2 regions of the Shewanella sp. SM68 genome follow, and region 2 is predicted to be linked to the other one. Evidence: riboswitches for the same ligand, from Rfam matches in the RefSeq annotation. Region 2 holds a riboswitch; the other holds the start of a gene.
What was found. A riboswitch is a leader RNA that binds a small molecule or an ion and turns the genes downstream of it on or off. The one in region 2 is predicted to bind cyclic di-GMP.

Region 1: it holds a riboswitch for cyclic di-GMP, as region 2 does, so the genes downstream of both, L5M40_RS16450 (glycosyl hydrolase family 18 protein) here and gbpA (N-acetylglucosamine-binding protein GbpA) in region 2, are expected to answer to the same signal.

What each region holds. Positions count from the first base shown of each region.
Region 1 covers NZ_JAKKRU010000010.1:130,638-143,119, reverse strand. The annotation lists gene L5M40_RS16460 (short-chain fatty acid transporter) at 1-1,252, opposite strand, end outside; gene L5M40_RS16455 (FKBP-type peptidyl-prolyl cis-trans isomerase) at 1,503-1,973, shown strand; gene L5M40_RS16450 (glycosyl hydrolase family 18 protein) at 2,106-4,712, opposite strand; cyclic di-GMP riboswitch class I at 4,826-4,914, opposite strand; gene L5M40_RS16445 (ROK family protein) at 5,264-6,049, opposite strand; gene L5M40_RS16440 (aminopeptidase P family protein) at 6,443-8,230, shown strand; gene L5M40_RS16435 (HD-GYP domain-containing protein) at 8,404-9,669, opposite strand; gene L5M40_RS16430 (methyl-accepting chemotaxis protein) at 10,201-11,769, shown strand; gene L5M40_RS16425 (DEAD/DEAH box helicase) at 12,131-12,482, shown strand, end outside.
Region 2 covers NZ_JAKKRU010000004.1:129,434-141,915, reverse strand. The annotation lists gene norW (NADH:flavorubredoxin reductase NorW) at 1-1,156, opposite strand, end outside; gene norV (anaerobic nitric oxide reductase flavorubredoxin) at 1,149-2,678, opposite strand; gene norR (nitric oxide reductase transcriptional regulator NorR) at 2,905-4,512, shown strand; gene L5M40_RS08595 (TMEM165/GDT1 family protein) at 4,563-5,117, opposite strand; cyclic di-GMP riboswitch class I at 5,528-5,627, shown strand; gene gbpA (N-acetylglucosamine-binding protein GbpA) at 5,751-7,196, shown strand; gene L5M40_RS08585 (aromatic amino acid transport family protein) at 7,758-8,933, shown strand; gene L5M40_RS08580 (S46 family peptidase) at 9,202-11,358, shown strand.

The DNA of each region.
Region 1 (12,482 bases), on a different contig from region 2:
CGGGCAGTGCCCAGAAAGGTTGAATCAAATTAGTCCACGCATCTCCCCAAGCAACGGCCATTGCGACCCGAGCGACATCTGCACCTAAAGCCTGTGCGGCGGGTAACATAATCGGTGCCTGCACCGCCCATTGGCCACCTCCCGATGGCACAAAAATATTCACAATTCCTGCACTGATAAAGCTCCAAAATGGCAGGCTCTCGGCGCTAGCGATGGCCACAAAACCTTCCGAAATACTTTGGGCTAAACCCGATTGCACCATCACAGCCATAATGCCCGCATAAAAGGGAAATTGGATAACAATACCTGCGCCGCCCTTAATGGCCTCATTCAAACTGGTTAATAAACTGCGTGGTGTTTGATGTAAAAGGATGGCGAGGAACAGGAATAAGAAGTTCACTAAATTGAGGTTTAAGCTGCCGCCCTGCACCCAAAAGTAATAACCTAAGTATACAAGCCCAGCGCCACCGACGCTCCAGCCGAGTAAACGGCTATTTTCTAACTTATCCGCAGGACGGCTTTCAGGCTGACGCTCGCTCATATTTGCAGAGTTAAGCTCTAACGCCGAAGAATCAAGTTCAGCGTCTTTGTCATCAAGGGCGCTTGGGTCGACATAAACACTGTCTTTTTCTTCTGGCAGCATAAAGCGATTTACTAAGGGCATGACCACAAACAGAATTGCCACTAACAATAAATTATAACTCGCGAAAATGGTGTCACTGGTGGGGATGATACCGATTTGCGATTCAGAGAAATGCCCCACCGTCGCTATGGTTAATGGGATCGAACCCGCAAGCCCACCATGCCAAACCACAAAGCCGGAATAGGCGCTGGCGACCAGCAGCCGATAATCCACTTTTACTTTGCGAGCTAAGGCTTGGGCAAATAACGCGCCCACCACTAGCCCAAAACCCCAGTTAATCCAACTGGCGGCCAGTGACACCAAAGTCACTAAAATAATGGCTTGTGGTGCCGACTTAGCCAATCCAGCAATGGCATCGAGCAGCTTTTTAATCGGCGGGGAGCTTGCCAACATAAATCCTGCCACCAGCACTAACAGCATCTGCATCGAAAAACTTAACAGCGTCCAAAAGCCATCACCCCAATAATTGATGACTTCCAGCGGGGTTTTATGTTCGGCAACCACAGCAGCAATTAATACGACTAAGGTAAGTAAAAGCACGAAAATATAAGGATCGGGTAGATATCGGTCGACGAGTTTGACCAGAGGTTTTGCCGCTTTGTTTAACATAGACTTTCCTTGTTTATTATCTGAACTAAAACGTCAACACGCCCTAGTTCTTATTTGTTTTTATTGAATTTTTATTGAGTCTTAAGCCCACAGATTAAGCGATCTCTAAAGCAGGATAAAGTCTTGAGGGAGTTTTTAACGGTTTGAACTGGTAGCACCAGATATCCAGCTCAACGCACACGCGAGTGCCGATAGCATCTGATGCTAAAAAACTGATAATATGGCAAAAATTAACTAAGGTGCTCTTTATATGAAAATGTTACTTGCCGTTGTGGTGATTGCTGGGGTGATTTTTTACTTCTTTACCTCGATGAACGGCCAAAAAGCCGCCCAAGAAAATATCCGTTTAGGCAATGAGTTTTTAACACAAAACAAAACCAAAGAAGGTGTGATCACCACAGCTTCAGGTTTGCAATATCAAGTATTAACTCAGGGCGATGGCACAGTTCATCCTAAAGCCAGCGATACAGTGACAGTCCATTATCATGGCACTTTGATTGACGGTACTGTGTTTGACAGTTCGGTTGATCGCGGCGAACCCATCGCATTTCCGCTTAATCGGGTGATTAAAGGTTGGACTGAGGGCGTACAGCTTATGGTTGTTGGCGATAAAATGCGGTTTTTTATTCCCAGTGAACTCGCCTACGGTAACCGTAGCACGGGCAAGATTGGTGGTGGTTCTGTGTTAATTTTTGATGTGGAACTGCTTAAGATTGATTAAATCAGTCTTCAATGAGTCTGTCTTAACGCATTCGGCTGTATTCATAAAAAAACCTAACGCTTAATAAAGAAAAAAGCCCTGAATCTTCGCAGGGCTTTATTTTTTAACCAATAATATCAAAATTTTGGATAATTACTGGCAGGTTGCCGCGCCAATATCAACCCATACTGCTGCAACACCCGGTACATCACCTTTAGTCCAGTAACTCGCCTTCCAAACACGACCGTTATAGCGAGTAGTTTGACCGCCGTTATACACCACACCCGCATCCCAACCGAGATCAACTTGGCTGAGTAGCTGCCATTGGTCTGCGGTGCGAGATGGCGTATTGCCCTGAGTCCAATACTTTGCTTTCCATACCAACTGACTATGACTCACAGTATTACCCGTGTTGTATACCACACTGGTTTGCCAAGCAGGATAGTTACCGGCATTGGGATCGGTTGCATCGCACCCACCACCAACCACTTTTGGCGTCACAGTCAGATTAGTCGATGCGCTTGCATCTAAGGCACCATCGGAAACCAACACGCTCAAACCATAGAGGGTCGCTTCGGTAACATTGGGGCCAGTAACCACTAACGTGGCACTATTTTGCCCGGTTGCCGACACGCCTGCGGGCACAGTCCAAGCGTAGGTTAAGGCATCACCATCTGCATCGGAGGCACTCGCTACTATACTGACGGTTTTACCCGCTTCAACTGTCGCAGTCGGAGCCAGAGTCACTACAGGTGCTTGGTTCGGTGTATCTGCCTTATTGGTTACTGTCACTGAATCTGTGGCAGATAACCCTTCAGGATCGGTGACTTTAAGGCTAAAACCATAGACGACATCGGCAGATGTTGCACCCAATTGAATCGCCGCATTCGCCATATCCGCGTTTGCGATGGTAATAGTTGGGCCAGACACTTGCGTCCAAAGATACGTCAGCGCGTTATTCTCAGGATCGCGCGAACCGCTACCATTGAGCGTCACATCGGCGGGACCGGTGACATTCACATCCGCGCCAGCATTGGCAATGGGCGCTTTATTCACTGGCGGAGTGGTGCCTTCACCATGACCTAAACCTTCGTGCATGGCATTCAGAATGTCACCATTATCGGCATCAAGTTCCCACGCAAAAAGCCCACCAAGTTGATTAGAAAGCACATATTGCCCCTTGGCTTTAACTGAACGAGCATCATCGAAAGTGATTAAATCGCCAGTAGATGCCTTGAACAAAGATGGCGCCTCAGCTGTTTCGTCGTAACTGTAAGTCCAACCACTTCCCATATAGTCGTTCGCTATCTGACGATAATCCACCACACCAGCTTCCCAAGTACCTTTCACTTTGCCCGTTGCCGTCCCCGTGAAAGGATTATTACCACTGTAGCCATTAACACCTGTCCAGCCGCGGCCATACATAGCGGCACCGACCACAATTTTCCCTGGGGTCACACCTTGGCCTAACAGCGCATTAACGCCATTAGCTGTGGTGTAACGGGTATTGGGATCCCAACTCGCTTCATACAGATTGGTTTGATGGCCGAGTTCAGTATTAGTCCAACCACCATTAAAGTCGTAACTCATCAAGAAGATGTAATCCATGTACTGCTGAGCAGCCTGATAATCGACTTTTTGAATTTTATCGTCACCAGCGCTAATGGCTGAGGTCAGCTCATAGGTACGACCCGTTTCGGCGCTTAGTTCATCAAGCATCGCCCGCAGTTCACGCATCAGAGTCACATAGGTTTCACCGTCATTGGCATTACCTAAATTTGGGTTAGCGCCATTCCCCCCTGGAAATTCCCAGTCGATATCAACGCCATCGAAGAATTTCCATGTCTGTAGAAACTCTTTCACCGAAGCGACAAAGATATCGCGCTTGGCTTTATCACCGAAGAAAAAGAAGGGATCCGAGAGGGTCCAACCACCGACCGAAGGTAAAATCTTCAAATCTGGATGTGCTTGCTTAAGTGCCATCAATTGACCGAAGTTACCTTTGTAAGGATCTGAATGCTCACTCACTCCCGCCTGCGGTATTTGAATCGCCGCCCAAGGATCGTGAATCGCAACTTTAAAATCACCACGACCACTACAAGCACGTTGCAACGCTTCGAAACTGCCTTCGATTTCTTTCAAGCTATCATTGATGCCATTACCACCACAAATTGGGGTAAAGCCATATAAAATATGGGTTAAGTTTTGCGCAGGTATCTTATCGACCGGGAATTTACGACCGTATACGCCCCATTCGACAAAGTAACCTCCCACCACTTTGCCTGATTTATTAGCATAGGGACGGTTGTTTTCTTTTAGGGGAGCATTGAGTGGCACTAAATGGCTGCCGTCAGTATCAGCCACGAGGATTTGTTTAGCATCACTCGCCGTACAACCATCGCTGTTACACAGTTGTACTTGCATCTGATAACGGCCGCCCTTGTTCACCTTAAAGTTAGCGATTCCCGACGCGCCAGATGGGCCTTCCCAAACCACATTGCCGTTGAGCAACACTTGGGCTTTATTGCCCACATCGCCACTCCAAAGGTTCCAACTGACGGAGACATCGGCGGCATCTTTCACCGTAACTAATTGATTGTAAGCGGTAGCCGCTTGATTCACTTCAATAATAGCGAACTTAGTTTCGCCCCAACCTAAAGTCGGTTTACCGGGCGCCGCTGCATCAGCGCTGGCACTGATGGTAGATGCCAGCGCTGATGCCACTAGCAAGGCTGATGTTGAAATTTGAGTCTTGAACATGAGATATCCCTATTGAATTTTTATATGAATCAATAAGGCAAACAAAGCGTAGACAGGAAACAGCACTCTCTTAAAACCATGCAAAACGACTGACAACTGCACGAAGAAAAACCTGTGGTATCCCCGCTATCATAGGTACAGACGAACCCTTAGACCGGAGGCTTTGCGTCCCAGTTTTTCAACTGGTTTGCCTTTTACACACAATGACAACGTTGTCATTGCAAATATCAGCATAAGCGTAAGCGCAATAAAATTGCAACAAAATATTATCAACTGTGTTATTGGCTAAAATCGTAAATAGAACTAGGCATCTGATAAGAAAGGAATTATGCAAATTAAACTATCGCTAATATTTACTTTGGGTAATGAGGATCATCTGAATACTTTAAGAATAAAAAAACAGGACTCGATATGCCAAAGGCATCATAAGTCCTGCTTTATATTTCACAATTTACGTCGCTTATGCAGCTAAACCTCAATCACTAAACATTCATGGCGCAAACCATTGTCGAGCAACATGATGATCCTTATGCGCGGGGCATTTATGATCCTTATGCACGAGGATAGTCCCTTGCGAGCATCACAGATAAACCGCGGCAAACCAAGGTTTCCATATCATCGACACGATTGATTTTCATCTCAGCTAAGGGCGCGCTCAATGCCATTTGCTTTAAGCTTTCGAGGCAGCCTTTGTAGTAAGGAGCGCTATTCATCATACCGCCAGCAAGCCAAATTCGATTGGGATTAAATAAATTAACCGCCCACGCTAATCCCATGCCGAGATAACTGCCCGCGCGATATAAATCATCCTGAGTGGAGATTTTGCGGCTGCGCACTGAATCGCCACTGGCCAGTTGCTCTAAACTAAACTCACCAGATTCTGTCATCACGCGACAAGGCCCCAACTCCCCCGCCACGCCCGTCGCTCCCGTAAAGACTTGTCCATTAAAGGCAATAGACATACCGATCCCAGTGCCGCACATGACCAATAACTCACAGGCATATTTCGCATCACAAGTCGCTTGCATACCCGCATCGATATCGTTGCAGATAAACTTAAGCTCACCCTGGGTTTTGACTGTATCGAAGCTCAATCCATTGAGTCCAGGTAAAGATTTACAAGAAACCAAACGATTATTTTGTACCAGTCCAGGTACGGCAATCGCTAGTTGGTAATGCTGTAAATCATAATCACGTTCAAACGCCGCAATTTGATTATTTAACTCTTCAATTTTAAAACCTTCACCTGTGGGGATTTTATATTGTTCTGTATGTCCCGCGAGCTGAAGTTCGAACAGGGCTTTGGTACCGCCCACATCTATTGTTAGTATTTGCATCGCTTACTCCACTGATACATGTGCCCCACTCTGACCCCGAGTAGAGATGGCAAATGTTAGCATAGGGTCCAAATGTTAGCGATTGAATAAAACTTAAGTTGCTAATTTTTAAGGAACAAGTCCTAATTAAAACATGACCAACCTTTTATTTAATTCACTTTTCATGCTCAAAATCACATAAATAAATTAACAACAAACTCCATAACCTCGAGCGTCTTACCTGCACAAATTCACGATTGTATACAAAATCCTTTATTCGCTACCCTTGCATCTAGCGCGCTAGACTTGCGATAATCCAAGCCGGTTAAAACTCAAATCAACATAAACCTACTCATCCTTAGGCGATCTTCGCCTACCGACTCGCATAGCATGCCAGTCTCTATTGGAGCCCTTATGTCACAATCAATCGCTAACCGTCTCGGTGCTATTCGTAACGAATTAACATCTGCTAATCTCGATGCTTTTATTATTCCCCGTGCCGACGAATATCTGGGCGAATATGTGCCAGCACATAACGAACGTTTGTACTGGGCAACCAACTTTACCGGTTCGGCGGGTATGGCTATCGTATTGAAAGATAAAGCCGCAATATTTACCGATGGCCGCTATACGGTTCAAGTTCGTTTACAAGTCGATGCCACACTTTTCAGTTATGAAAGCCTAACCGATACACCACAAATTGAGTGGTTATGTGACACGCTACCAGCAGGGTCTCGCGTTGGTTTCGATGCGCGCTTACACACCTTAGCTTGGTATGAAAATGCCAAAGCAACCTTAAATAAATCCCAAATCGAATTAGTTGCAGTTGAACAAAACCCTATCGATTTGCATTGGCAGAATCGGCCAGCACAGTCGAACGCGCCTATCACTTTGTTTAGCAACGAGAGTGCTGGTAAAACCAGCCTGCAAAAACGCATTGAAATTGGTGCATTAGTAAAAAAAGCCGGTGGTGATGTCGCCTTAATCGCCGCCTTAGATTCTTTCTGCTGGCTACTCAATATTCGCGGCAATGATGTACCACGCCTGCCCGTTGTACTCGGCAGTGCCCTGCTCCACGCCAATGGCGATATGCAGCTTTTCACCGATTTAAGCAAACTCCCAGAGGGCATTGAGGAGCATGTTGGTGCTGGCGTAAGCTTTAAGGACGAGGCATCTCTTGCCGATACACTCGCCAGCATGCAGGATGTAAAACTACTTGCCGATCCGAATTCTGCAAACGCTTGGGCACAAAACATTGCCCGTGAGGCAGGAGCAAAATTAATTGCTGGAATCGATCCTGTCGCTTTACCTAAAGCGCAGAAAAACGCCGCAGAACTGGCCGGCATGCGTGCCTGTCATATCCGCGATGGCGTCGCAGTGAGTCGATTCCTTGCATGGCTCGATGCCGAAGTGGCAGCCAATCGTATGCACGATGAAGGCACCCTTGCGGATAAATTGGAAAGCTTTCGCCTAGAAGATGAGCGTTACCGCGAGCCAAGTTTCGACACGATTTCAGCTGCCGGTCCTAATGCCGCTATGTGCCATTACAATCACAACAATGGCACACCAGCCATGATGACAATGGACAGCATCTACTTAGTGGATTCTGGCGCTCAGTATATTGATGGCACGACAGATGTGACCCGTACCATTGCGATAGGTGAAGTGACCGATGAGCATAAAAAAATGGTTACGCTGGTGCTAAAAGGTCATATTGCCCTCGACCAAGCTCGCTTCCCGAAAGGCACCTCAGGCCAGCAGCTCGATGCATTCGCCCGCCAATATTTATGGCAACATGGTTTTGATTACGATCACGGTACAGGCCATGGTGTGGGTCATTTTTTAAGTGTGCACGAAGGTCCGCAGCGCATAGGTAAAAATGTCAACGGTATCGCATTGATGCCCGGCATGGTGCTTTCCAACGAGCCGGGTTACTACCGCGCCGACGATTTCGGTATTCGCCTAGAAAACCTCGTCGTCGTTCAGCACTGTGAAGCACTTAAAGGGGCTGAGCGTGAAATGTATGAGTTCGATGCACTGACGATGATCCCTATGGATGCGCGCCTTATTGATAAGAGCCTGTTAACGCAAGCGGAAATAGACTGGTTTAATGCTTATCATCAGCAAGTCTTCAATACACTTTCTCCGTTAATGTCGGGTGATGAACTGGCTTGGTTAACTCAAGTGACTAAAGCAATTTAGCACTCCGCTGATAAGTAGCGATTTAAGTCGTTATATTAGTCACTTAGACACTATAAAATAGAACGCCCAAGGCAATTAGCATTGGGCGTTTTTTTAGCGCTATCTGTGTGTTTTAAAACCCACGCCTTATTTCAAAACCATGATTTCAAAACACGATTTAAAAACATGAGTCGCTAAACCATAGTAGGTTGTGCCATCGGCTGATAAGCATCATCCAGCGATGCTTTAGACAACACTTCAAAGTCCTGATGAATTTCAATAAAACAATCGACTAATTCAGGGTCGAAATGCTGACCTTTGCCTTCAATAATTAAGTCGATAGCCTCTTGGTGGCTAAAGGGCCGCTTATAACATCGGGGAGAAGTCAGCGCGTCATAAACATCAACTAGGGCCACTATCCTCGCCGAAAGTGGAATATCTTCACCTTTCAAACCAAGGGGATAACCACTACCATCCCACTTTTCATGGTGACCCGAGGCAATATCGCGACCCATCTGAATAAAAGTACATTGGGGCGCATATTCCAACAAACTGCGTAGCACTTGTCCCCCGATCACAGGATGAGCTTTAATTTGCTCAAACTCCTGCGGCGTTAATTTACCCGGTTTAAGCAAAATCGCATCGGCAATACCGACTTTACCTATATCGTGCAAAATGGCCGACAAACTAATGTCTTGAATATAATCTTCGTTCAATTCTGCAGGAGGATTGGCGGCCAGTAGTCGCTGCGACGCAAGCATTTTCGAATACTGCCGCATACGTAGCAAATGCGCGCCCGTTTCGTTATCTCTGTATTCGGCGAGTTTAGCTAAGCCTAATACGGTAGCTTGGCGTGATGCTAAGGTTGAATCGAGTGCGTCAGCCAACTTACCTAATAAATAAGTGATGGTTAACGTCAACATAGCATTGGTCACGATAAAATTGACCACGACAACGGCCCAAATACCGACACTATAACCTTGGGTTTCAGGCCAATTGAGCCAATTAAAATGATAGGCAAAACCAATCAATACCAAACTTAGCCCATTCAAACACTGGGCATATAAGCTGGCTCGATTGCCTAAAAAAATACCGACTAACGGCGGGAAAATAAATAACCAGAAAAAACCAGCTCCCGAAGGGCCAATCGCAATTAAAAAACCGATGCCGATAGCAAAACCCAGCAAGCAGCCACAGCCAAAACGCGTACTATCAGCAAGCTTAGGAAAATACAGTAAAAGCAGTAAAAACAGATAAGCCAGCGTATCAAATACCACCATAAACCAGAGATCAGCGATGATGCATAAATACACACTAGTGATATATACAGGCACGCAGAGAATCGCTAGAAAGCCAAATAAACGTTCAAAGATCAAACGTCGCCAATGTGGCAGTGCCGCCGCTGTTCCCAAGGACGCTGTGGCTAATTTAGTTACACCACGCCTAAGTGATATCGCCATGGGAAGTTCCTCTTATGTAGCATTCCCGCTGTGAGCTAATGAAGTAGAAGAGCAAAATCAAGATACACCGCTGAAGCAAGGAGAAATAAGCCATCTTTTGTTGCCCATTAAAGAATAGACTAAGGCCAATAAGGCGCTCCATGAATACTGCGATATCAAGCCGAATCAACGACATTAGTCCAATATCATCGAACATAATTTATATTTAAGATGAATGACAAATACCCACTCAAGACATAAAAGAATAACCCTATACAAAATACTAGAATTAACGATTTAACAGGATAAACGCTCGTTTAACATCATATTCTCACTACTTAAAAACTTTATATATTGCAATAGCTTATAAATACGACGAACGATTGATTTTCACTAGTCAGCCATGAGAAACCGCTCTCCTATACCCACACAAAAATGATACTCTTATCACATAACAAGCTTACTCCGATGAGAGTCAGCACAAGAAAATTCGCGCCTAACACCGCGCCCTGAACCCTAATGAACCACATCGGCCCTGAATGGACACACTAAATGAGCCAGAGTAACGCCTCAGCAAATAAAATAGTTAATACACAGAGATCAGATCAAGAAATCCGCCTAACACCACAAGATGAACTCATTTCCACCACTGATACTCGCGGTATCATCACTTACGTTAACGCCCGTTTTGCCGAAGTCTCAGGCTATAGCGATCAAGAATTAATTGGCAGTGCCCACAATATGGTGCGCCATCCAGATATGCCGAGTGCCGCCTTTAAGGAAATGTGGGGAAAACTTAAGTCAGGCCAATCTTGGCGCGGCATAGTCAAGAACCGCTGTAAAAATGGTGGCTTCTATTGGGTCGATGCCTTTGTGTCTCCCTTGTTTGAAAACGGCATTATTGTCGGTTACCAATCGGTGCGCATTCAGCCTCAAGTCGCCTACGTCACGAAAGCTAATGAGATTTACCAAAGACTCAAATTAGACAAATCCATTCCTAAACCCTTAAGTTTAATGCAAAAACGTATCGTATCTGCGGTTGTCGCCTCCACAGGTTTACTGATCGCTGGCTACTTTTGGGGCTGGGGCGTGATTATCGCAGGGGCGATTCTGATGAGTTTAAACCTCGCCATTTTCTACGATGAGGCTTTTCGTATTCCCGCTAAACTGATTGAAATGCAAACCAAATATGACTCTATCAGTCGTTACATTTACTCGGGTGCAGATACCTCTTCTATTCTCGATTTCCAGCTCATCATGCTACAGGCCAAAATGAATGGCGTACTTGGGCGCACCCAAGATCAAGCCAATCAATTACATGCAATTGCCGATCAATTAGTGGTTGCGACCGAGCAAACCTATGTCAGCCTAGATCAGGAGAAAAGTCAGCTAGAACAGCTCTCTGGCGCGATGGAAGAAATGAGTTCAACCATCACAGAAGTGGCGCAGAATACCCATCTCACCTCTACCAGCATCAATACCGCCTATGATCTCTGCCTTAAAAGCAGTGCCAACATGAAGGCCAACACTCAAAAAATGGAGCAACTGGCAAAGTCTGTTGCCGATGCCACCAACAATGCCCATCAATTAAATAAAGAAGCCGAGCAAGTCGCTAATGCGATGGGCGAAATTGACTCTATTGCCGAGCAAACTAATCTCCTCGCCCTCAATGCCGCGATTGAAGCTGCCCGTGCGGGTGAACAAGGCCGTGGGTTTGCCGTGGTCGCCGATGAAGTACGCGCCCTATCGAGCAGAACCCAGCTATCAACCAACAGTATTTCTAAGAGTGTCGATAAGATGTTCACTATGCTCAACGCATGGGCCAAAGAAATGGAACAAAGCCGTCAACATGCGGAGCGTTGTGCCAGCGATATTCAACTGTCCGCCGACAATGTAAACACCATTTACCAAGAAGTGAGTGATATCCACACCTTTGCCCAACAAAATGCAGTGGCAGCCGATCAACAGCGTCAAGTGGTCAATGAGATCGCCAGTAATATTCACTCCATCACCCATGCCAGCGCCGAGAACTTAGCCGCAACCCATCTGATTGGTGATGCAGCCCATCTTCTTAAACACAATGCCGAAAAAGCCCTCGGCCTGAGGCGCACCTTCGGTTAAACATAAGTACAAGATCCAAAATACCGTAGCCTAGGTTGCGGTATTTTCTAATGTAGCGAGCTTTAATCCATATTGTTGAGTCCATATTTTACTCAACCCTTGTATAGATCAATAAGACCTAGCCCACCTGAACCAGTGCCAAACCTTTTATCCCCTCCTGATGAAATGATGCAGATAAAATGCCAAAACACTAAAAAGTACAGGTTTTAACCGAAATTTTTGCTATACTCCGCGCCCGCCATTTTTCTTATAAAATCTGTGTGGAAGAATGAGCCAGCCGGTACACCTCTCTCCTTTAGACGAGTGATAAAGAGGCTAGTGGCGCTTGAATGTTTGAATAAGTGAACGATAGGAATCCAAAATGAGATTTGAATCTTTTAGTTTTTCCCCCGAGATTTTGCGCGCTATCTCAGATTGCGGTTATCAACAAATGACGCCTATTCAGCAGCAAGCGATACCTGCTATCCGCCGCGGCCAAGATGTCTTAGCCAGTGCCCAAACCGGTACAGGTAAAACCGCCGCTTTCGCGCTGCCGATCCTGCAAAAGATGGTTGAAAAGCCAAGCGAAACGCTAAAGTCGAATGCCCGCGTATTGATCCTTACGCCGACCCGTGAGCTTGCAGCTCAAGTGGCAGACAACGTTACGGCTTACTGCAAGTACTTAAACTTCAGTGTCTTAACCATTTACGGCGGCGTAAAGATCGAGACTCAAG
Region 2 (12,482 bases):
TGAGTGCCGCGTTAGGGCTATTTAGCTGCTTTAACAATCCAAACGCTTGCTGCATTTTATCCTCGGTTACGATAAATCCTATAAATTTTTCATCCACGTCGAATGCTTTAATACAGCTTCCTTGAGCATCAATATCGACTTGCCAGCGATGGACGCCATTGACTGTTATACCGCTGAGCTGGATAGGTAACAGTGGCGTTTTCACTTTAATGAGCATGGCGGGAAAATTCACTGCTGTCGGTTGGTTCAGTAATGTGTTCGCCAGCGCATTGGCGCTCAGTAACGCAGGTTGCAAATAGGCCCTATTTTGGCCGTTGATTTGGGCGCAATCACCTAGCGCATAAATATGGGCATCGTTGGTTTGTAAGCATTCGTTAACGACGATACCTTTATTGACTTCTAGCCCCGCATGCTGGGCAAGTTGACTGTTAGGGATCAGTCCGGCTGCACAGATAACCGCATCACAAATAAACCGCTGGTCATTATCTAGGCACACAGAGATACTGCCATCTTGGTGCTGCAGTTGGCTGACTCGGGTTTGCAATTGCACTGTGATGTTATGCTGCGTTAGTACAGCGGTCAGTTTGTGGCTTAACATTTCGGGTAGCATATTCGGCATTAAGCTCGCTTGTGGATCGACCAAAAACACTTGCTTACCCGCAGTTGCTAAGTCCATTGCCAGTTCAACTCCGACCAAACCCGCACCGATAACTAGTACTCTCCTCGCGCCATGGATGTCTGCTTCGCAGGCCTGATACTCCATTAAGCTGTTAACTGTGTGGATGATATCGACGCCATCCCCCTCTATAGGCGGAATAAAGGGTCGTGCACCTGTGGCAAGCACTAATTTTTCGTACGCAATTTCGCGTCCTTGATGGCAACAGACTACCTGACGAACTTTATCTATTTTTATGACTTCACAGTGATTTATCACGTCAATTTGTTGTTCATGTGCAAATTCAGTCGCGGTCAATTTTATGAGGTCTGACGCCATTTTTTTAAGGCTAAACACATGGCTTAAATCTGGTTTATGGTATTCGTCACCAGAGTCGGCTGTGATGACTGTAATCGGTTGTTCGCGGTTTAAACGTCGCAGTGTTTTGACTAGCTGATATGCCGCGAATCCACTGCCGATAATGACGATAGGTTTAGACATTAGTCACCTCATTTTTTATGACAGCGAAAACGCTTTTACCTAGGCCACATTCGGGACAGAGGAAGTCTTCGGCCACTTGAGTCCAAGGTGTGCCAGCAATGACATCTTGATTAGGTTCTCCTTTTTCAGGGTCGTAAACCCATTGGCAAACGGTGCAAATCATTGATTGTGTATCATTTAATTCGCACGCTTTTGTTGCAATAGGTGCAGTCATAGGGACGTTATTAGTAGCAGTATTTTCAGCTATTTGACTGGCTGTGGTGGCTTGGCTAGGTTTTGACATGACTTGATTAATGATAGAGCGACTATTCGCGCTATCGAGGGGACGCAATGCCCATTCTCGCGCGATTCGCTGGCCGTGCTGACGGCATTCTTGCATCGCATCTCGATCGGGACGCCATTTGACTTTTAATCCCACCGAGGTTTCAAAACCAGCATCCATCAAACGAGTGTGAATTCTATCGACTGCGCCGCCATTCCAGCCATAACTACCAAAAGCTGCCGCCTTTTTATTGCGAAAACGCAGGCCCGTAATTTCTTCAAGCATGGCGGCAATTTTAGGCATCATCACATTATTCATGGTGGATGAGCCGACTAAAATACCTTTTGACCTAAATGCCTGTGCAAGGATTTCGTTTTTATCATGACGTGCGACGTTATACACTTTTACTGCTACATTGGGGTCAACATCATGAATACCTTGAGCAATACCGTCGGCCATCATGCGAGTATTATTGGACATAGAGTCGTAGAAAATCGTGATGCGGTCTTCTTGATAAGCGTCGGCCCAAGCTAAATATTTGTGAATAATTTGGGCAGGATTATCACGCCACACAATGCCGTGTGAAGTTGCGATCATATCTACAGGTAAATTAAAGCTTAATACTTCGTGAATTTTAGCCGTTACTAGGCTGCTAAAGGGCGTTAAAATGTTTGAGTAGTACCGTAGGCATTGCTCCATTAATTCATTTTGATCAACCTCATCATTGAATAAATGTTCATCGCAATAGTGCTGGCCAAAGGCATCGTTACTGAATAAAACCGCATCTTCGGTGAGGTATGTCATCATGCTATCTGGCCAATGCAACATAGGTGCTTCGATAAATATCAGTTGCTTACCATTGCCTATTGCTAAACTATCACCTGTCTTTACGGTAATGAAATTCCATTCTGGGTGGTGGTGATGTCCTACAATGGAGTCGACCGCATTTTCACTGCAGTAAATTGGTGTGTTAGGAATTTTGGCCATTAATGCAGTCAGGGCGCCTGAGTGGTCTTCCTCTGCATGGTTCATCACAATATAGTCTATGTCGGTTAAATTAATTTCAGCTTCAAGATTTTGTAAGAATTGCTGGCTAAACCGATGATCAACTGTATCAATTAACACGGTTTTTTCTTCACGGATAAGGTAGCTATTGTAGCTTGTGCCTTTAGTTATCTTGTACTCAGTACCATGAAAATCTTGCACTTCCCAATCGCGTTGACCCACCCAGTGGATATTGTTTTTTACATGAATAGTCATAAATACACCTGTGATAATTAATAATGAATGCGCTACGTAAATCTTGCTTATTTAGTTAAATCTCTTATTGCACTCACCATGCCAATATTTTAAGGTTTTGATTTTTATTGGTATTAGCGTATTTCAACATTTTAAATCACTTGCTGATGTCATAATGACAATTTGATATTAGTCAAATTGACATTACACTGTTGTCAATATGACTTTATTTGACTGTGGATGTGCTATGAGTGCCCATGCTGATTTAACTCAGTTAGCCTTAGATTTAACTGTCGGCGTGTCGACGCAAGACAGATTTGAGCGTTTGTTGGCAGTGGTCAGGCGGCGTGTCAATTGTGATGCTGCGGCATTATTGGCATTTCGGGAGCAGCAATTTGTCCCCTTGGCGATAGATGGGCTCTTTGCCGAAGTGTTAGGGCGGCGCTTTCAAATTAGTGAACATCCGAGATTAGAGGCTATCGCCCGTGCTGGCGATGTGGTTCGTTTCCCGGCCGACAGTGAACTTCCTGATCCGTATGATGGTTTAATTCCACATCATAGTGCGAACTTACATGTACATGCTTGCATTGGTTTACCACTAATCGCGAACGATCGCTTAATTGGGGCGCTCACCATTGATGGTTTCAACCCTCATCAGTTTGATGATTTTAGTGATAGCGAGTTGCGTGTGATCAGCGCACTGGCCGCAGCCAGTCTTAATACTGCGTTATTGATGCAACAGCTAGAATCCCAAGTTGTTGAAGTTTCCAATGGAACTGAGGTGCTCAATCGTCCTGCTAGTCAGCAGGAGATCATAGGGCAATCCACACAGATCCAATCGCTAAAGCAGCAGATAAGTGCCGTGGCAGGCACTGATTTATCGGTATTAATTACCGGCGAAACTGGCGTGGGTAAGGAGTTAGTGGCCGCGGCGATACATAATCAATCGACCAGAGCCGATAAATCACTTATCTATTTGAACTGCGCAGCACTGCCTGAGTCCGTCGCCGAAAGCGAGTTATTTGGGCATGTAAAAGGGGCATTTACGGGGGCAATCAGTCATAGGCAAGGCAAGTTTGAACTCGCTGACAAGGGGACCTTGTTTTTAGATGAAATAGGGGAGCTTCCCTTGGGGCTGCAAGCTAAGTTATTGAGGGTTTTACAATACGGTGAATTACAGCGAGTGGGCAGTGATAAGAGCCTAAAAGTTAATACTCGGATTATTGCCGCCACTAATCGAATTTTGCACCAAGAGGCAACGGAAGGGCGCTTTCGTTTCGATCTTTACCATAGGTTGAGCGTATTTCCTATCCACGTAGCACCATTAAGAGAGCGTGGGCAAGATATTGTTATGCTGACAGGTTTTTTTCTTGAACGTTGTAAAGCGAAGTTAGGACTCACCCATATCAATATCACACCCGCAGCGCAGCAGTTATTAGAGCAATACACGTGGCCGGGTAATGTGCGTGAGCTAGAGCATTCGATACACAGGGCTGCGGTGTTGGCGAAAGCCGAGCTAAAAACGGCTTACATCAGCTTAAGTAATAAACATTTTCAGCTCGATTCTTTGATGAATCAAGCACACAGAACAGTTGACGAAGATAGACCATCAGATGCCGCAACGCCAGCCAGTGAATTAGCATTTAGGTCTGAGTCGGCCTGTCGTGAGGGACAATCGCAAGATAATTCCAGTGTTATGCTGGGGCTTAAGGCTGCGACTGAGAGATATCAGCGTCAACTTATTCGCCAAGTTTTAGCCGCGAATCAACAAAATTGGGCTGCGTGTGCAAGAATATTGCAAATCGATACAGGTAATTTGCACCGACTTGCAAAACGGTTAGGTTTAAAAGAATGAAATATTGCGTGAAGAAATTTTATTCTGCAGCAAAACCCCTGCCTCGATTCTTAGAAGAACAGTGTTGCTACGCCTAAGAGTGCGAACAATACGGCGCAGCCACGGTGTATCCACAACATAGGTAATTTTTCGGCGCTGAAGTGGCCTGCGATCACTACGGGTACGTTAGCAAGCAGCATGCCTAAGGTTGTGCCTGCAACCACCATAGTTAATGAATCGTATTTTGCGGCTAATACCACAGTTGCGATTTGTGTTTTATCCCCCATTTCGGCGATAAAAAACAGGATAAAGGTGGCGAGAAAGGGGCCCATTTTATAGAAACGGCTCTCTTCTGCATCGACTTTATCGGGGATTAACACCCAAAGAGCGATCGCGAAGAAGGACGCAGCCACTAAATAACGTGCAAGATCTGGGCTTACCCAGTTAATGGCCCATTGACCAATCCAAGCTGCGGCAAAATGGTTAAATAATGTCGACAGCAAAATACCTAAAATAATGGCAGTTTTATTTTTAAATCTTGCGGCGAGGATTAGTGCAAGCAATTGAGTTTTATCACCAATTTCGGCGATAGCAACCGTAAAGGTTGAGGCAAGTAGGGCTTCCAAGTGTGATCCTTTAGGGGTGGTTATGACATAAGCACAATAAACCGTCCACCCCTAGGTGCGGTCATTGTGCTCAGGTCTTGCTGGGCAAATCTATGATTTGCTGTGAACACCATGGCATGTTGCCAAGTATGTTGATGTTCACCCTAGATGACGATGGCTCGAAATCCAGTTAGCTACTCCCCCGAAGCGAGGTGGGCATTATACCTAGGTAAGATTTAGTTTCAAGCACGAGTTTATAACAGTAGGTGCTGATAAATGTTTGACGGGTGTCAGAAAAATACCGATCCACATTCTGTAACTTAATGAATATAAATGAATTATTTTTTGACAACGTTGTCTTTTGTTGCTAATTTAGCCAAGTCATTTCTACTTGGTTACATACTGTTAACTCGTAGTGACTCAATGATAACGACTGTATTTGGCAAACTAATTGAAAAGTTAGGACGCAAAGCTTCCGGTCTAAGGTTGTAAATGGATTTTTTAGTGAACTAAGATAGCGGAGTTGCCGCAGAATTCGATTTCTGTGAAAGATAAACGACTGCTGTTTAATGCTGTTGTTTGCCCAAATACCACTTTTATATCTAAGCCTATCATTATGTTTAGGATGATAGGCAATCAATGGAGTGCATTAAAGTGGCAAATCCTACTGTTTTTTCCCCTATTTCTAAATTGAGTTTATTGGCCGCGGCAGTAATGGCGACGAATGCGTTTGTGAGTATCTCTGCGCAGGCGCACGGTTATGTTGTGGCACCTGAATCGCGTTCATATGCCTGTAAAACAGGTAAAAATGCCAATTGTGGTGCGGTGCAATGGGAGCCACAAAGTGTTGAGGGGCCATCGGGTTTTCCTGAATCAGGTCCTGCTGATGGCAAATTGGCGAGTGCTGGCAATGGTGCTTTTTCACCTTTGGATGAACAAAGTCCGAGCCGTTGGGCAAAGACGGATATTAAAGCGGGCTGGAATAAGTTCAGTTGGCAGTTCACAGCAAATCATGTCACCCGTAATTGGCGTTACTATTTAACTCGCCAAGATTGGAACCCAAACCAAGCTTTGAGCCGAGCGAGCTTTGACTTAGCACCCTTTTGCGTAGTTGATGGTGGTATGGAACAGCCGCCTAAGTTAGTGACCCATGACTGCTACGTGCCAGAAGGTCGCAGTGGTTATCAAGTGATCTTGGCCGTGTGGGAAGTGGGAGATACGACGAATAGTTTCTACAATGCTATCGATGTGAACTTGGGCTCGGGTCCTGTTGTGCCGAGTGAATGGCAAGATGTGGGGGATATCAATCCGTCACTCAATCTAAAAGCAGGCGATAAAGTGATGACCCGGGTGTTTGACGCCAATGGTGAGCAAACGGCTAAGCAAACAGTCATTACCATTAGCGATGCGACTCAAGGTGATAAACAAAATTGGCCTTTCCTATTAGCAAGTGCGATTAATGCTCAGCAGTCCCAGTTAAAAGCGGGACAAAAAAATGCATCGGGTGTGATTGAGCCTGTGTATGGCAAAAATGACATTTTTACAGCGAAAAACTCAGGTATTGAGCGTGTCGAAGTCGGATTTGATTTAGCTCCTGCTCCGGGCAACAGCTTAGAAGTCACTTCACTTGCTGACGATTATCAAATTATCGATGGTGCGGCGAAGGTCAGCTTTGATGTAACCAGTAACGCTGAGATGCTAGTGTCAGCGTATTTGTTTAGCCATGATGGCACCGCGTCAGGTTTTGTGAGCCAAACTGTTAACAATACCAGCGCGAGCTTAGTGTTAGACGTCGTTGAGCCTAAAGCTGGGCATTATCATTTGCAGGTAAAAGCTGAGCCTAAACAAGGTGATGTTATTCAGCAGAACTTTGCTCTCTTCTTAAAGGATCAAGCTCCTGCACCAGAAGCTGATTTTGTATTCCCAGCAGGCGTGAAAGATTACGTTGCAGGTACTACAGTGTTACAGCCTAAAAATGGCAAAGTGTATCAATGTAAGCCATTCCCTTATAGCGGCTATTGCGTGCAGTGGTCGGCTTCTGCCACAGGATTTGAGCCAGGTGTTGGCGCTTCTTGGGCTATGGCGTGGACTGAGCTGTAAATTAACTTTTTGAGCTAACCTAGCTTCAAAAAGGTGTCATTGGGCTTAAACATATCCGTGTGTTTAAGCCCTTTTTGTCTGCATCGGATGGAAAAAGACTGGCTTTATTTTGATTCGAGCCTAATACAAGATTACAGGTATTCTCAACAAAGGTAGCGATTTTGTTGGCTTGTTTATTTTCGTTTATCACAGCGCTATTAAGTTGTTACCTTACCGTTTGCTACCCTTCTTTGTTCACAACTGGCTTGCCCACTGGGTTTGGCTCTGTTAATGTCCCAAACTATCTATTTAATCGATGCTTATATCGGTACATTAATTTGGGCTATCACAATTGAAAGTCATGCCATTTTTCAATAATCGATTTAGTTAGCCTCAATGGCTACTGGGTTGAAACATTCAAAAGCTATTGGGGCCAATTGATCTGCTAGGTCGAGATCTGATTGGATGCTTTAAGTGATGTGTCGCTTATTTCGATTTAAGACGCAAGGCTTTATCGGTTCAAATCTTACTCAAATAAAATAATAATTAATTATTGAACAGGACTATTGTGTGAATTCAAAAATGTTAGGCTCGATCGCCATCGTTGCCGGGACGGCCATTGGCGCAGGTATGTTAGCGTTACCTTTAGCCACAGCGGCTTTAGGTATTATCCCTGCTTTAGTGTTACTCGTCGTTATTTGGGGCGTGTCCGCCTATACCTCATTACTTATGCTCGAAATTAACTTACGCACTGGCGTGGGGGATAACGTGCATGCTATTACGGGTAAGTTACTGGGTAAAAAAGGTCAAATAATTCAAGGTGCTTCTTTCCTGAGTTTATTATTTGCCTTGACCGCGGCTTATCTCACCGGCGGCTCTTCGTTATTAGTGCTTAAAGCGAAGAACATGTTCGATATCGTGCTCGATAATCAAGTCGCAGTGTTGTTATTTACACTCGTGCTCGGTGGCTTTGCGGCGCTAGGTGTTGCTTGGGTCGATAAAGTTTCACGTTTCCTATTTTCGTTAATGATTCTATTGCTCGTGGTGGTGGTATTATTTTTATTGCCCGAAGTCAGTATTGCTAGCATGGCAACGGGTGCGATTGCCGAGTCGATGACCAGCAATTGGATGGCGGCAATTCCCGTGGTGTTTACTTCGTTTGGTTTCCACGTCTGTATCGCCACCTTAGTGCGTTATCTTGATGGCGATGCGGTATCACTGCGTAAGGTGTTGTTAATCGGCTCGACTATCCCACTTGCTTGTTATGTTCTGTGGTTATTGGTGACTTTAGGCACAGTAGGCGGATATGAGGTGAATAGTTTTGAAGGTTCACTACCTTCACTCGTCACGGCATTACAGGATATTGCTCATACGCCTTGGATCAGCAAATGTATTTCATTATTCGCTGATTTAGCCTTAGTGACCTCATTCCTCGGTGTGACCTTAAGTTTATATGACTTTATCGCCGAATTAACTCGCGCCAAAGAAACGTTTGCCGGCCGTATTCAAACTTGGTTACTGACCTTTATTCCGCCTGTTTTGTGTGCCTTGTATTTGCCTGAAGGCTTTGTGGCGGTACTGGGATTTGCGGCCGTACCATTGGTCGTGATGATCATCTTCTTGCCAATTGTTATGGCACTGCGTCAACGTCAGTCGCAGCTTGGGGGTTATCAAGTGTCTGGCGGATCTTTTGCGTTAGTCATTGCTGGCTTGTTAGGTGCCGTGATTGTGGGTGCTCAGCTATTTGTTGGGATCTAATTCATTGCAATAGGTGGTTTTTTTTAGCGAACGCGGCTGAGTAACTTTGATTAAATGTATTTGCTTTGTAAGCGAGTTTTTCAGAGTCTGTTATAGAGAGTGTCGCATGTGATAAAGTCAGGCCTCGGCCTGACTTTTTGCTTTTTAGGTTTTAAAGCAAGTGATGCTGGGTTTTAGCACAGTTATTTAAAATTAAAACAACGCTATTAAAACGAGAAAATGGCCCAGCTTGCGCGTGGCTTCATTCACATAAAACGGACTTAACACAATGAAAAAATGGTTACTCACAGTTGCCGTGGCCGCTAGTTTTGGCGCACAGGCTGACGAAGGTATGTGGCAGCCCCATCAACTGCCTGCTATGGCTGATGAGCTGAAAGCAAAAGGCCTTGAAATTGATGCAAAATCGATTTCTAAACTCACCGAATTCCCGATGAATGCAGTGATAAGCCTTGGCGGTTGCACTGCATCATTTGTATCGCCAAAGGGCCTAGTCGTGACTAACCATCACTGTGCCTATGGAGCGATTCAATACAACTCCACTCCTGAGAAAAATCTGCTGCAGGATGGTTTTTTAGCTAAGACCTTCGCCGATGAGTTACCTGCGACCCCTGGCTCACGTGTCTATGTGACTGAAGATGTCACTAATGTCACTGAGCGAGTTAAAAACGGGCTTGAAGGTAAAGTGGGCAGCGCCTTCTATCAAGGCGTTGAAAGCCAAGAGAAAGCCTTAGTTGCTGAATGTGAAAAAGAAGATGGTTACCGTTGCCAAGTGTATAGCTTTCACGGTGGTCTCGAATATTATCTGGTTAAACAACTGGAAATCCGTGATGTGCGTTTAGTCTATAACCCAGCCGCGAGCGTGGGTAAATACGGCGGCGACGTAGACAACTGGATGTGGCCACGTCACACAGGCGATTTTTCTTTCTACCGTGCTTATGTCTCTAAAGCGGGTAAACCCGCAGAGTTTAGTGCTGACAACGTGCCTTATGAGCCAAAAAGTTTCTTAAAAGTATCGGCTAAAGGTGTGAGCGAAGGTGATTTTGTGATGGTGGCAGGCTACCCAGGTCGCACCAACAGATATCGCACAGCCACTGAAGTTCAAAATGAGTTTGAGTGGGCTTATCCCGAAGGCAAAATGCTGCGTGAACGCTTTATTGAAATCATTAAAGAAACCGCGCCAGAGGGCAGCGACGAGCGTATTAAGTACGAGAGTCAAATTGCTGGCCTTGCAAATTACGCGAAAAACTTCACTTCTATGATCGAGTTTTACGGTAAATCAACCATGTTGGCCGACCGTAAAGCCCTCGAAGCTAAGCTTGCGGCGTGGATAGCCAAAGACAGCAGTCGTGAAGCGAAATACGGTAAAACCTTAGCGGAATTAGATGCCTTGATTGCCAAAGGCAAAACGCATCAAGAGCGTGACATGATCTTAAGCTATATAGGCAGTACGACTATGTTGCCGACGGCGCGCAGCTTATATCGCCTCGCGAACGAGAAACAACTGCCAGATATGCAGCGTGAACCTGGCTTCCAAGATCGTGATATGACACGTCTAAAAGCCAGCATGGAGCGTATCGACCGTCGTTATGCGCCAAGCGTTGATAAAGCGGTATTGCTCGACATGCTAAAACGCTACGCCGCACTGCCAGAAGATCAGCGCCTACCCGCATTGGATAAAGCCTTTGGTATCGATAAAAAGTTTAGTGAAGCTAAGCTTTCGAAAACCTTAGATAAAATGTACGCCAAAACTGAGTTAGGTAAGAAAGATGTTCGTCTGGCGTGGATGGATAAATCCGTTGCCGATTTTAAAGCCTCTAAAGATCCTTTCATTCAATTCGCTGTCGCTATGTATGACACAGATATGGCTGAAGAAAAGAAAGAAAAAGAATTAGCGGGTGAACTAATGAAGGTGCGTCCGCAATATATGGATGCCATTATTGCTTATAACCTAGAGCAGGGTAAGCCTGTGTATGCCGATGCTAACTCAAGCTTACGTGTCACAGTTGGCCATGTGAAAGGCTATTCGCCAAAAGACGGTTTAGTGGCCGTGCCATTCACTCGCCTTGAAGGCATAGTGCAAAAGGACACGGGTGTTGACCCATTCGATGCACCGAAGAAAGAGTTAGAGCTGATTAAGCAGAAGCAATATGGTGATTTCTATATGAAATCAATAGATTCTGTACCAGTAAACTTTTTATCAACTTTAGATACTACTGGCGGAAATTCTGGCTCACCGACCTTAAACGGCCGCGCTGAACTCGTCGGCCTATTGTTCGACGGTGTGTATGAAAGCATTATCGGCGGTTGGGCATTTGATAATGAAATTAACCGTTCTATTCATGTCGACAGCCGTTATATGCTGTGGGTAATGAAGTATTTAGATCATGCCGACAACCTATTAGCCGAGATGGAAATCGTTAAGTAATCCATTGCCGCATCAGCAATGGTGCGGCCTATAATGGCAGTGAATTTGGATTATCAGCATTCAAGTGCGATTTAGTGCTCTTTGAATGCAGCCATAACAAGATAATAAAAAAGCGATAAACTCACTGGGTTTATCGCTTTTTTATTGTGTGAAAGTAATGGCTGCTGATAGCTGTTGATATAGCAGTTTTGATAGGTGCACCAGGGCATTACTCACCTTTTTATTATTGGTGTAACCTGTGGATTTAACGGCCTTACGCTGCACGCTTTGGGACATAAATGCGTTAGATTTAATGCACTAAAGGTGAGTAATAGCATTAGCAAAGTTATGGTAACCAGATTAGTTTACACTGACCCCGCATATTCGTTGGCTGATATCCACTAACGCAGGCTTGCCATGGTGCTTGCTCACCGACACGCAGCAAGTCCCTCCCTGGATGCTCGACCGCCCCGTCCATGGGGCGGACGGTCGTCTCGCTAATCACCATGGAACGCCCGCTTAGCATCGGTGTCGCCTGTTTGTTTTAAAGCAGAGATGTGACTCGTTTTTGGACAGAAGCTTGATAGAGTTATTGTACTAGTCGATAGTAATACTTATTAGATTTTGTAGGGCTAGTGAAGGAATCTAACTGATGCCCTCATTCCATTGACCATCACATGCGTTACTCGCAGTGGTTTTATAAAAGCAACCTATTAGGTAGGCGCTGGTTTATAAGTGACTTGGCTTTTCTGTTCAGTCAACTAGAAAGAACTATTTTCGTAGATGAAGCTGAAGTTTTTCACTATTCCCTGCTCATTTCATTGATTACAGTGGCTGCTGGAACGTAATATATTAATTAAGTAACACATAACACTCCCTGTACCCAATAGACTGTATCCGAGACACTTTTTATTAAGTTAAGTGATGTGTACATCGTCAAGGAAAGTAAGCATAAACTAAATATTTTTACTTGATAGGTACTAAATTCATCTCTTTTCTTACTGCTATCTGGCACGTTGAATGATTTTGCTACTAGTTGACCATACATTATTGAAGTAGCAAGTGAAAAGTCGGTCAGTTTTATGAAGCTAAGAAGATCACCACCAATCCACTTTATGATAAATAATATCAGCAGTGGCAGCACG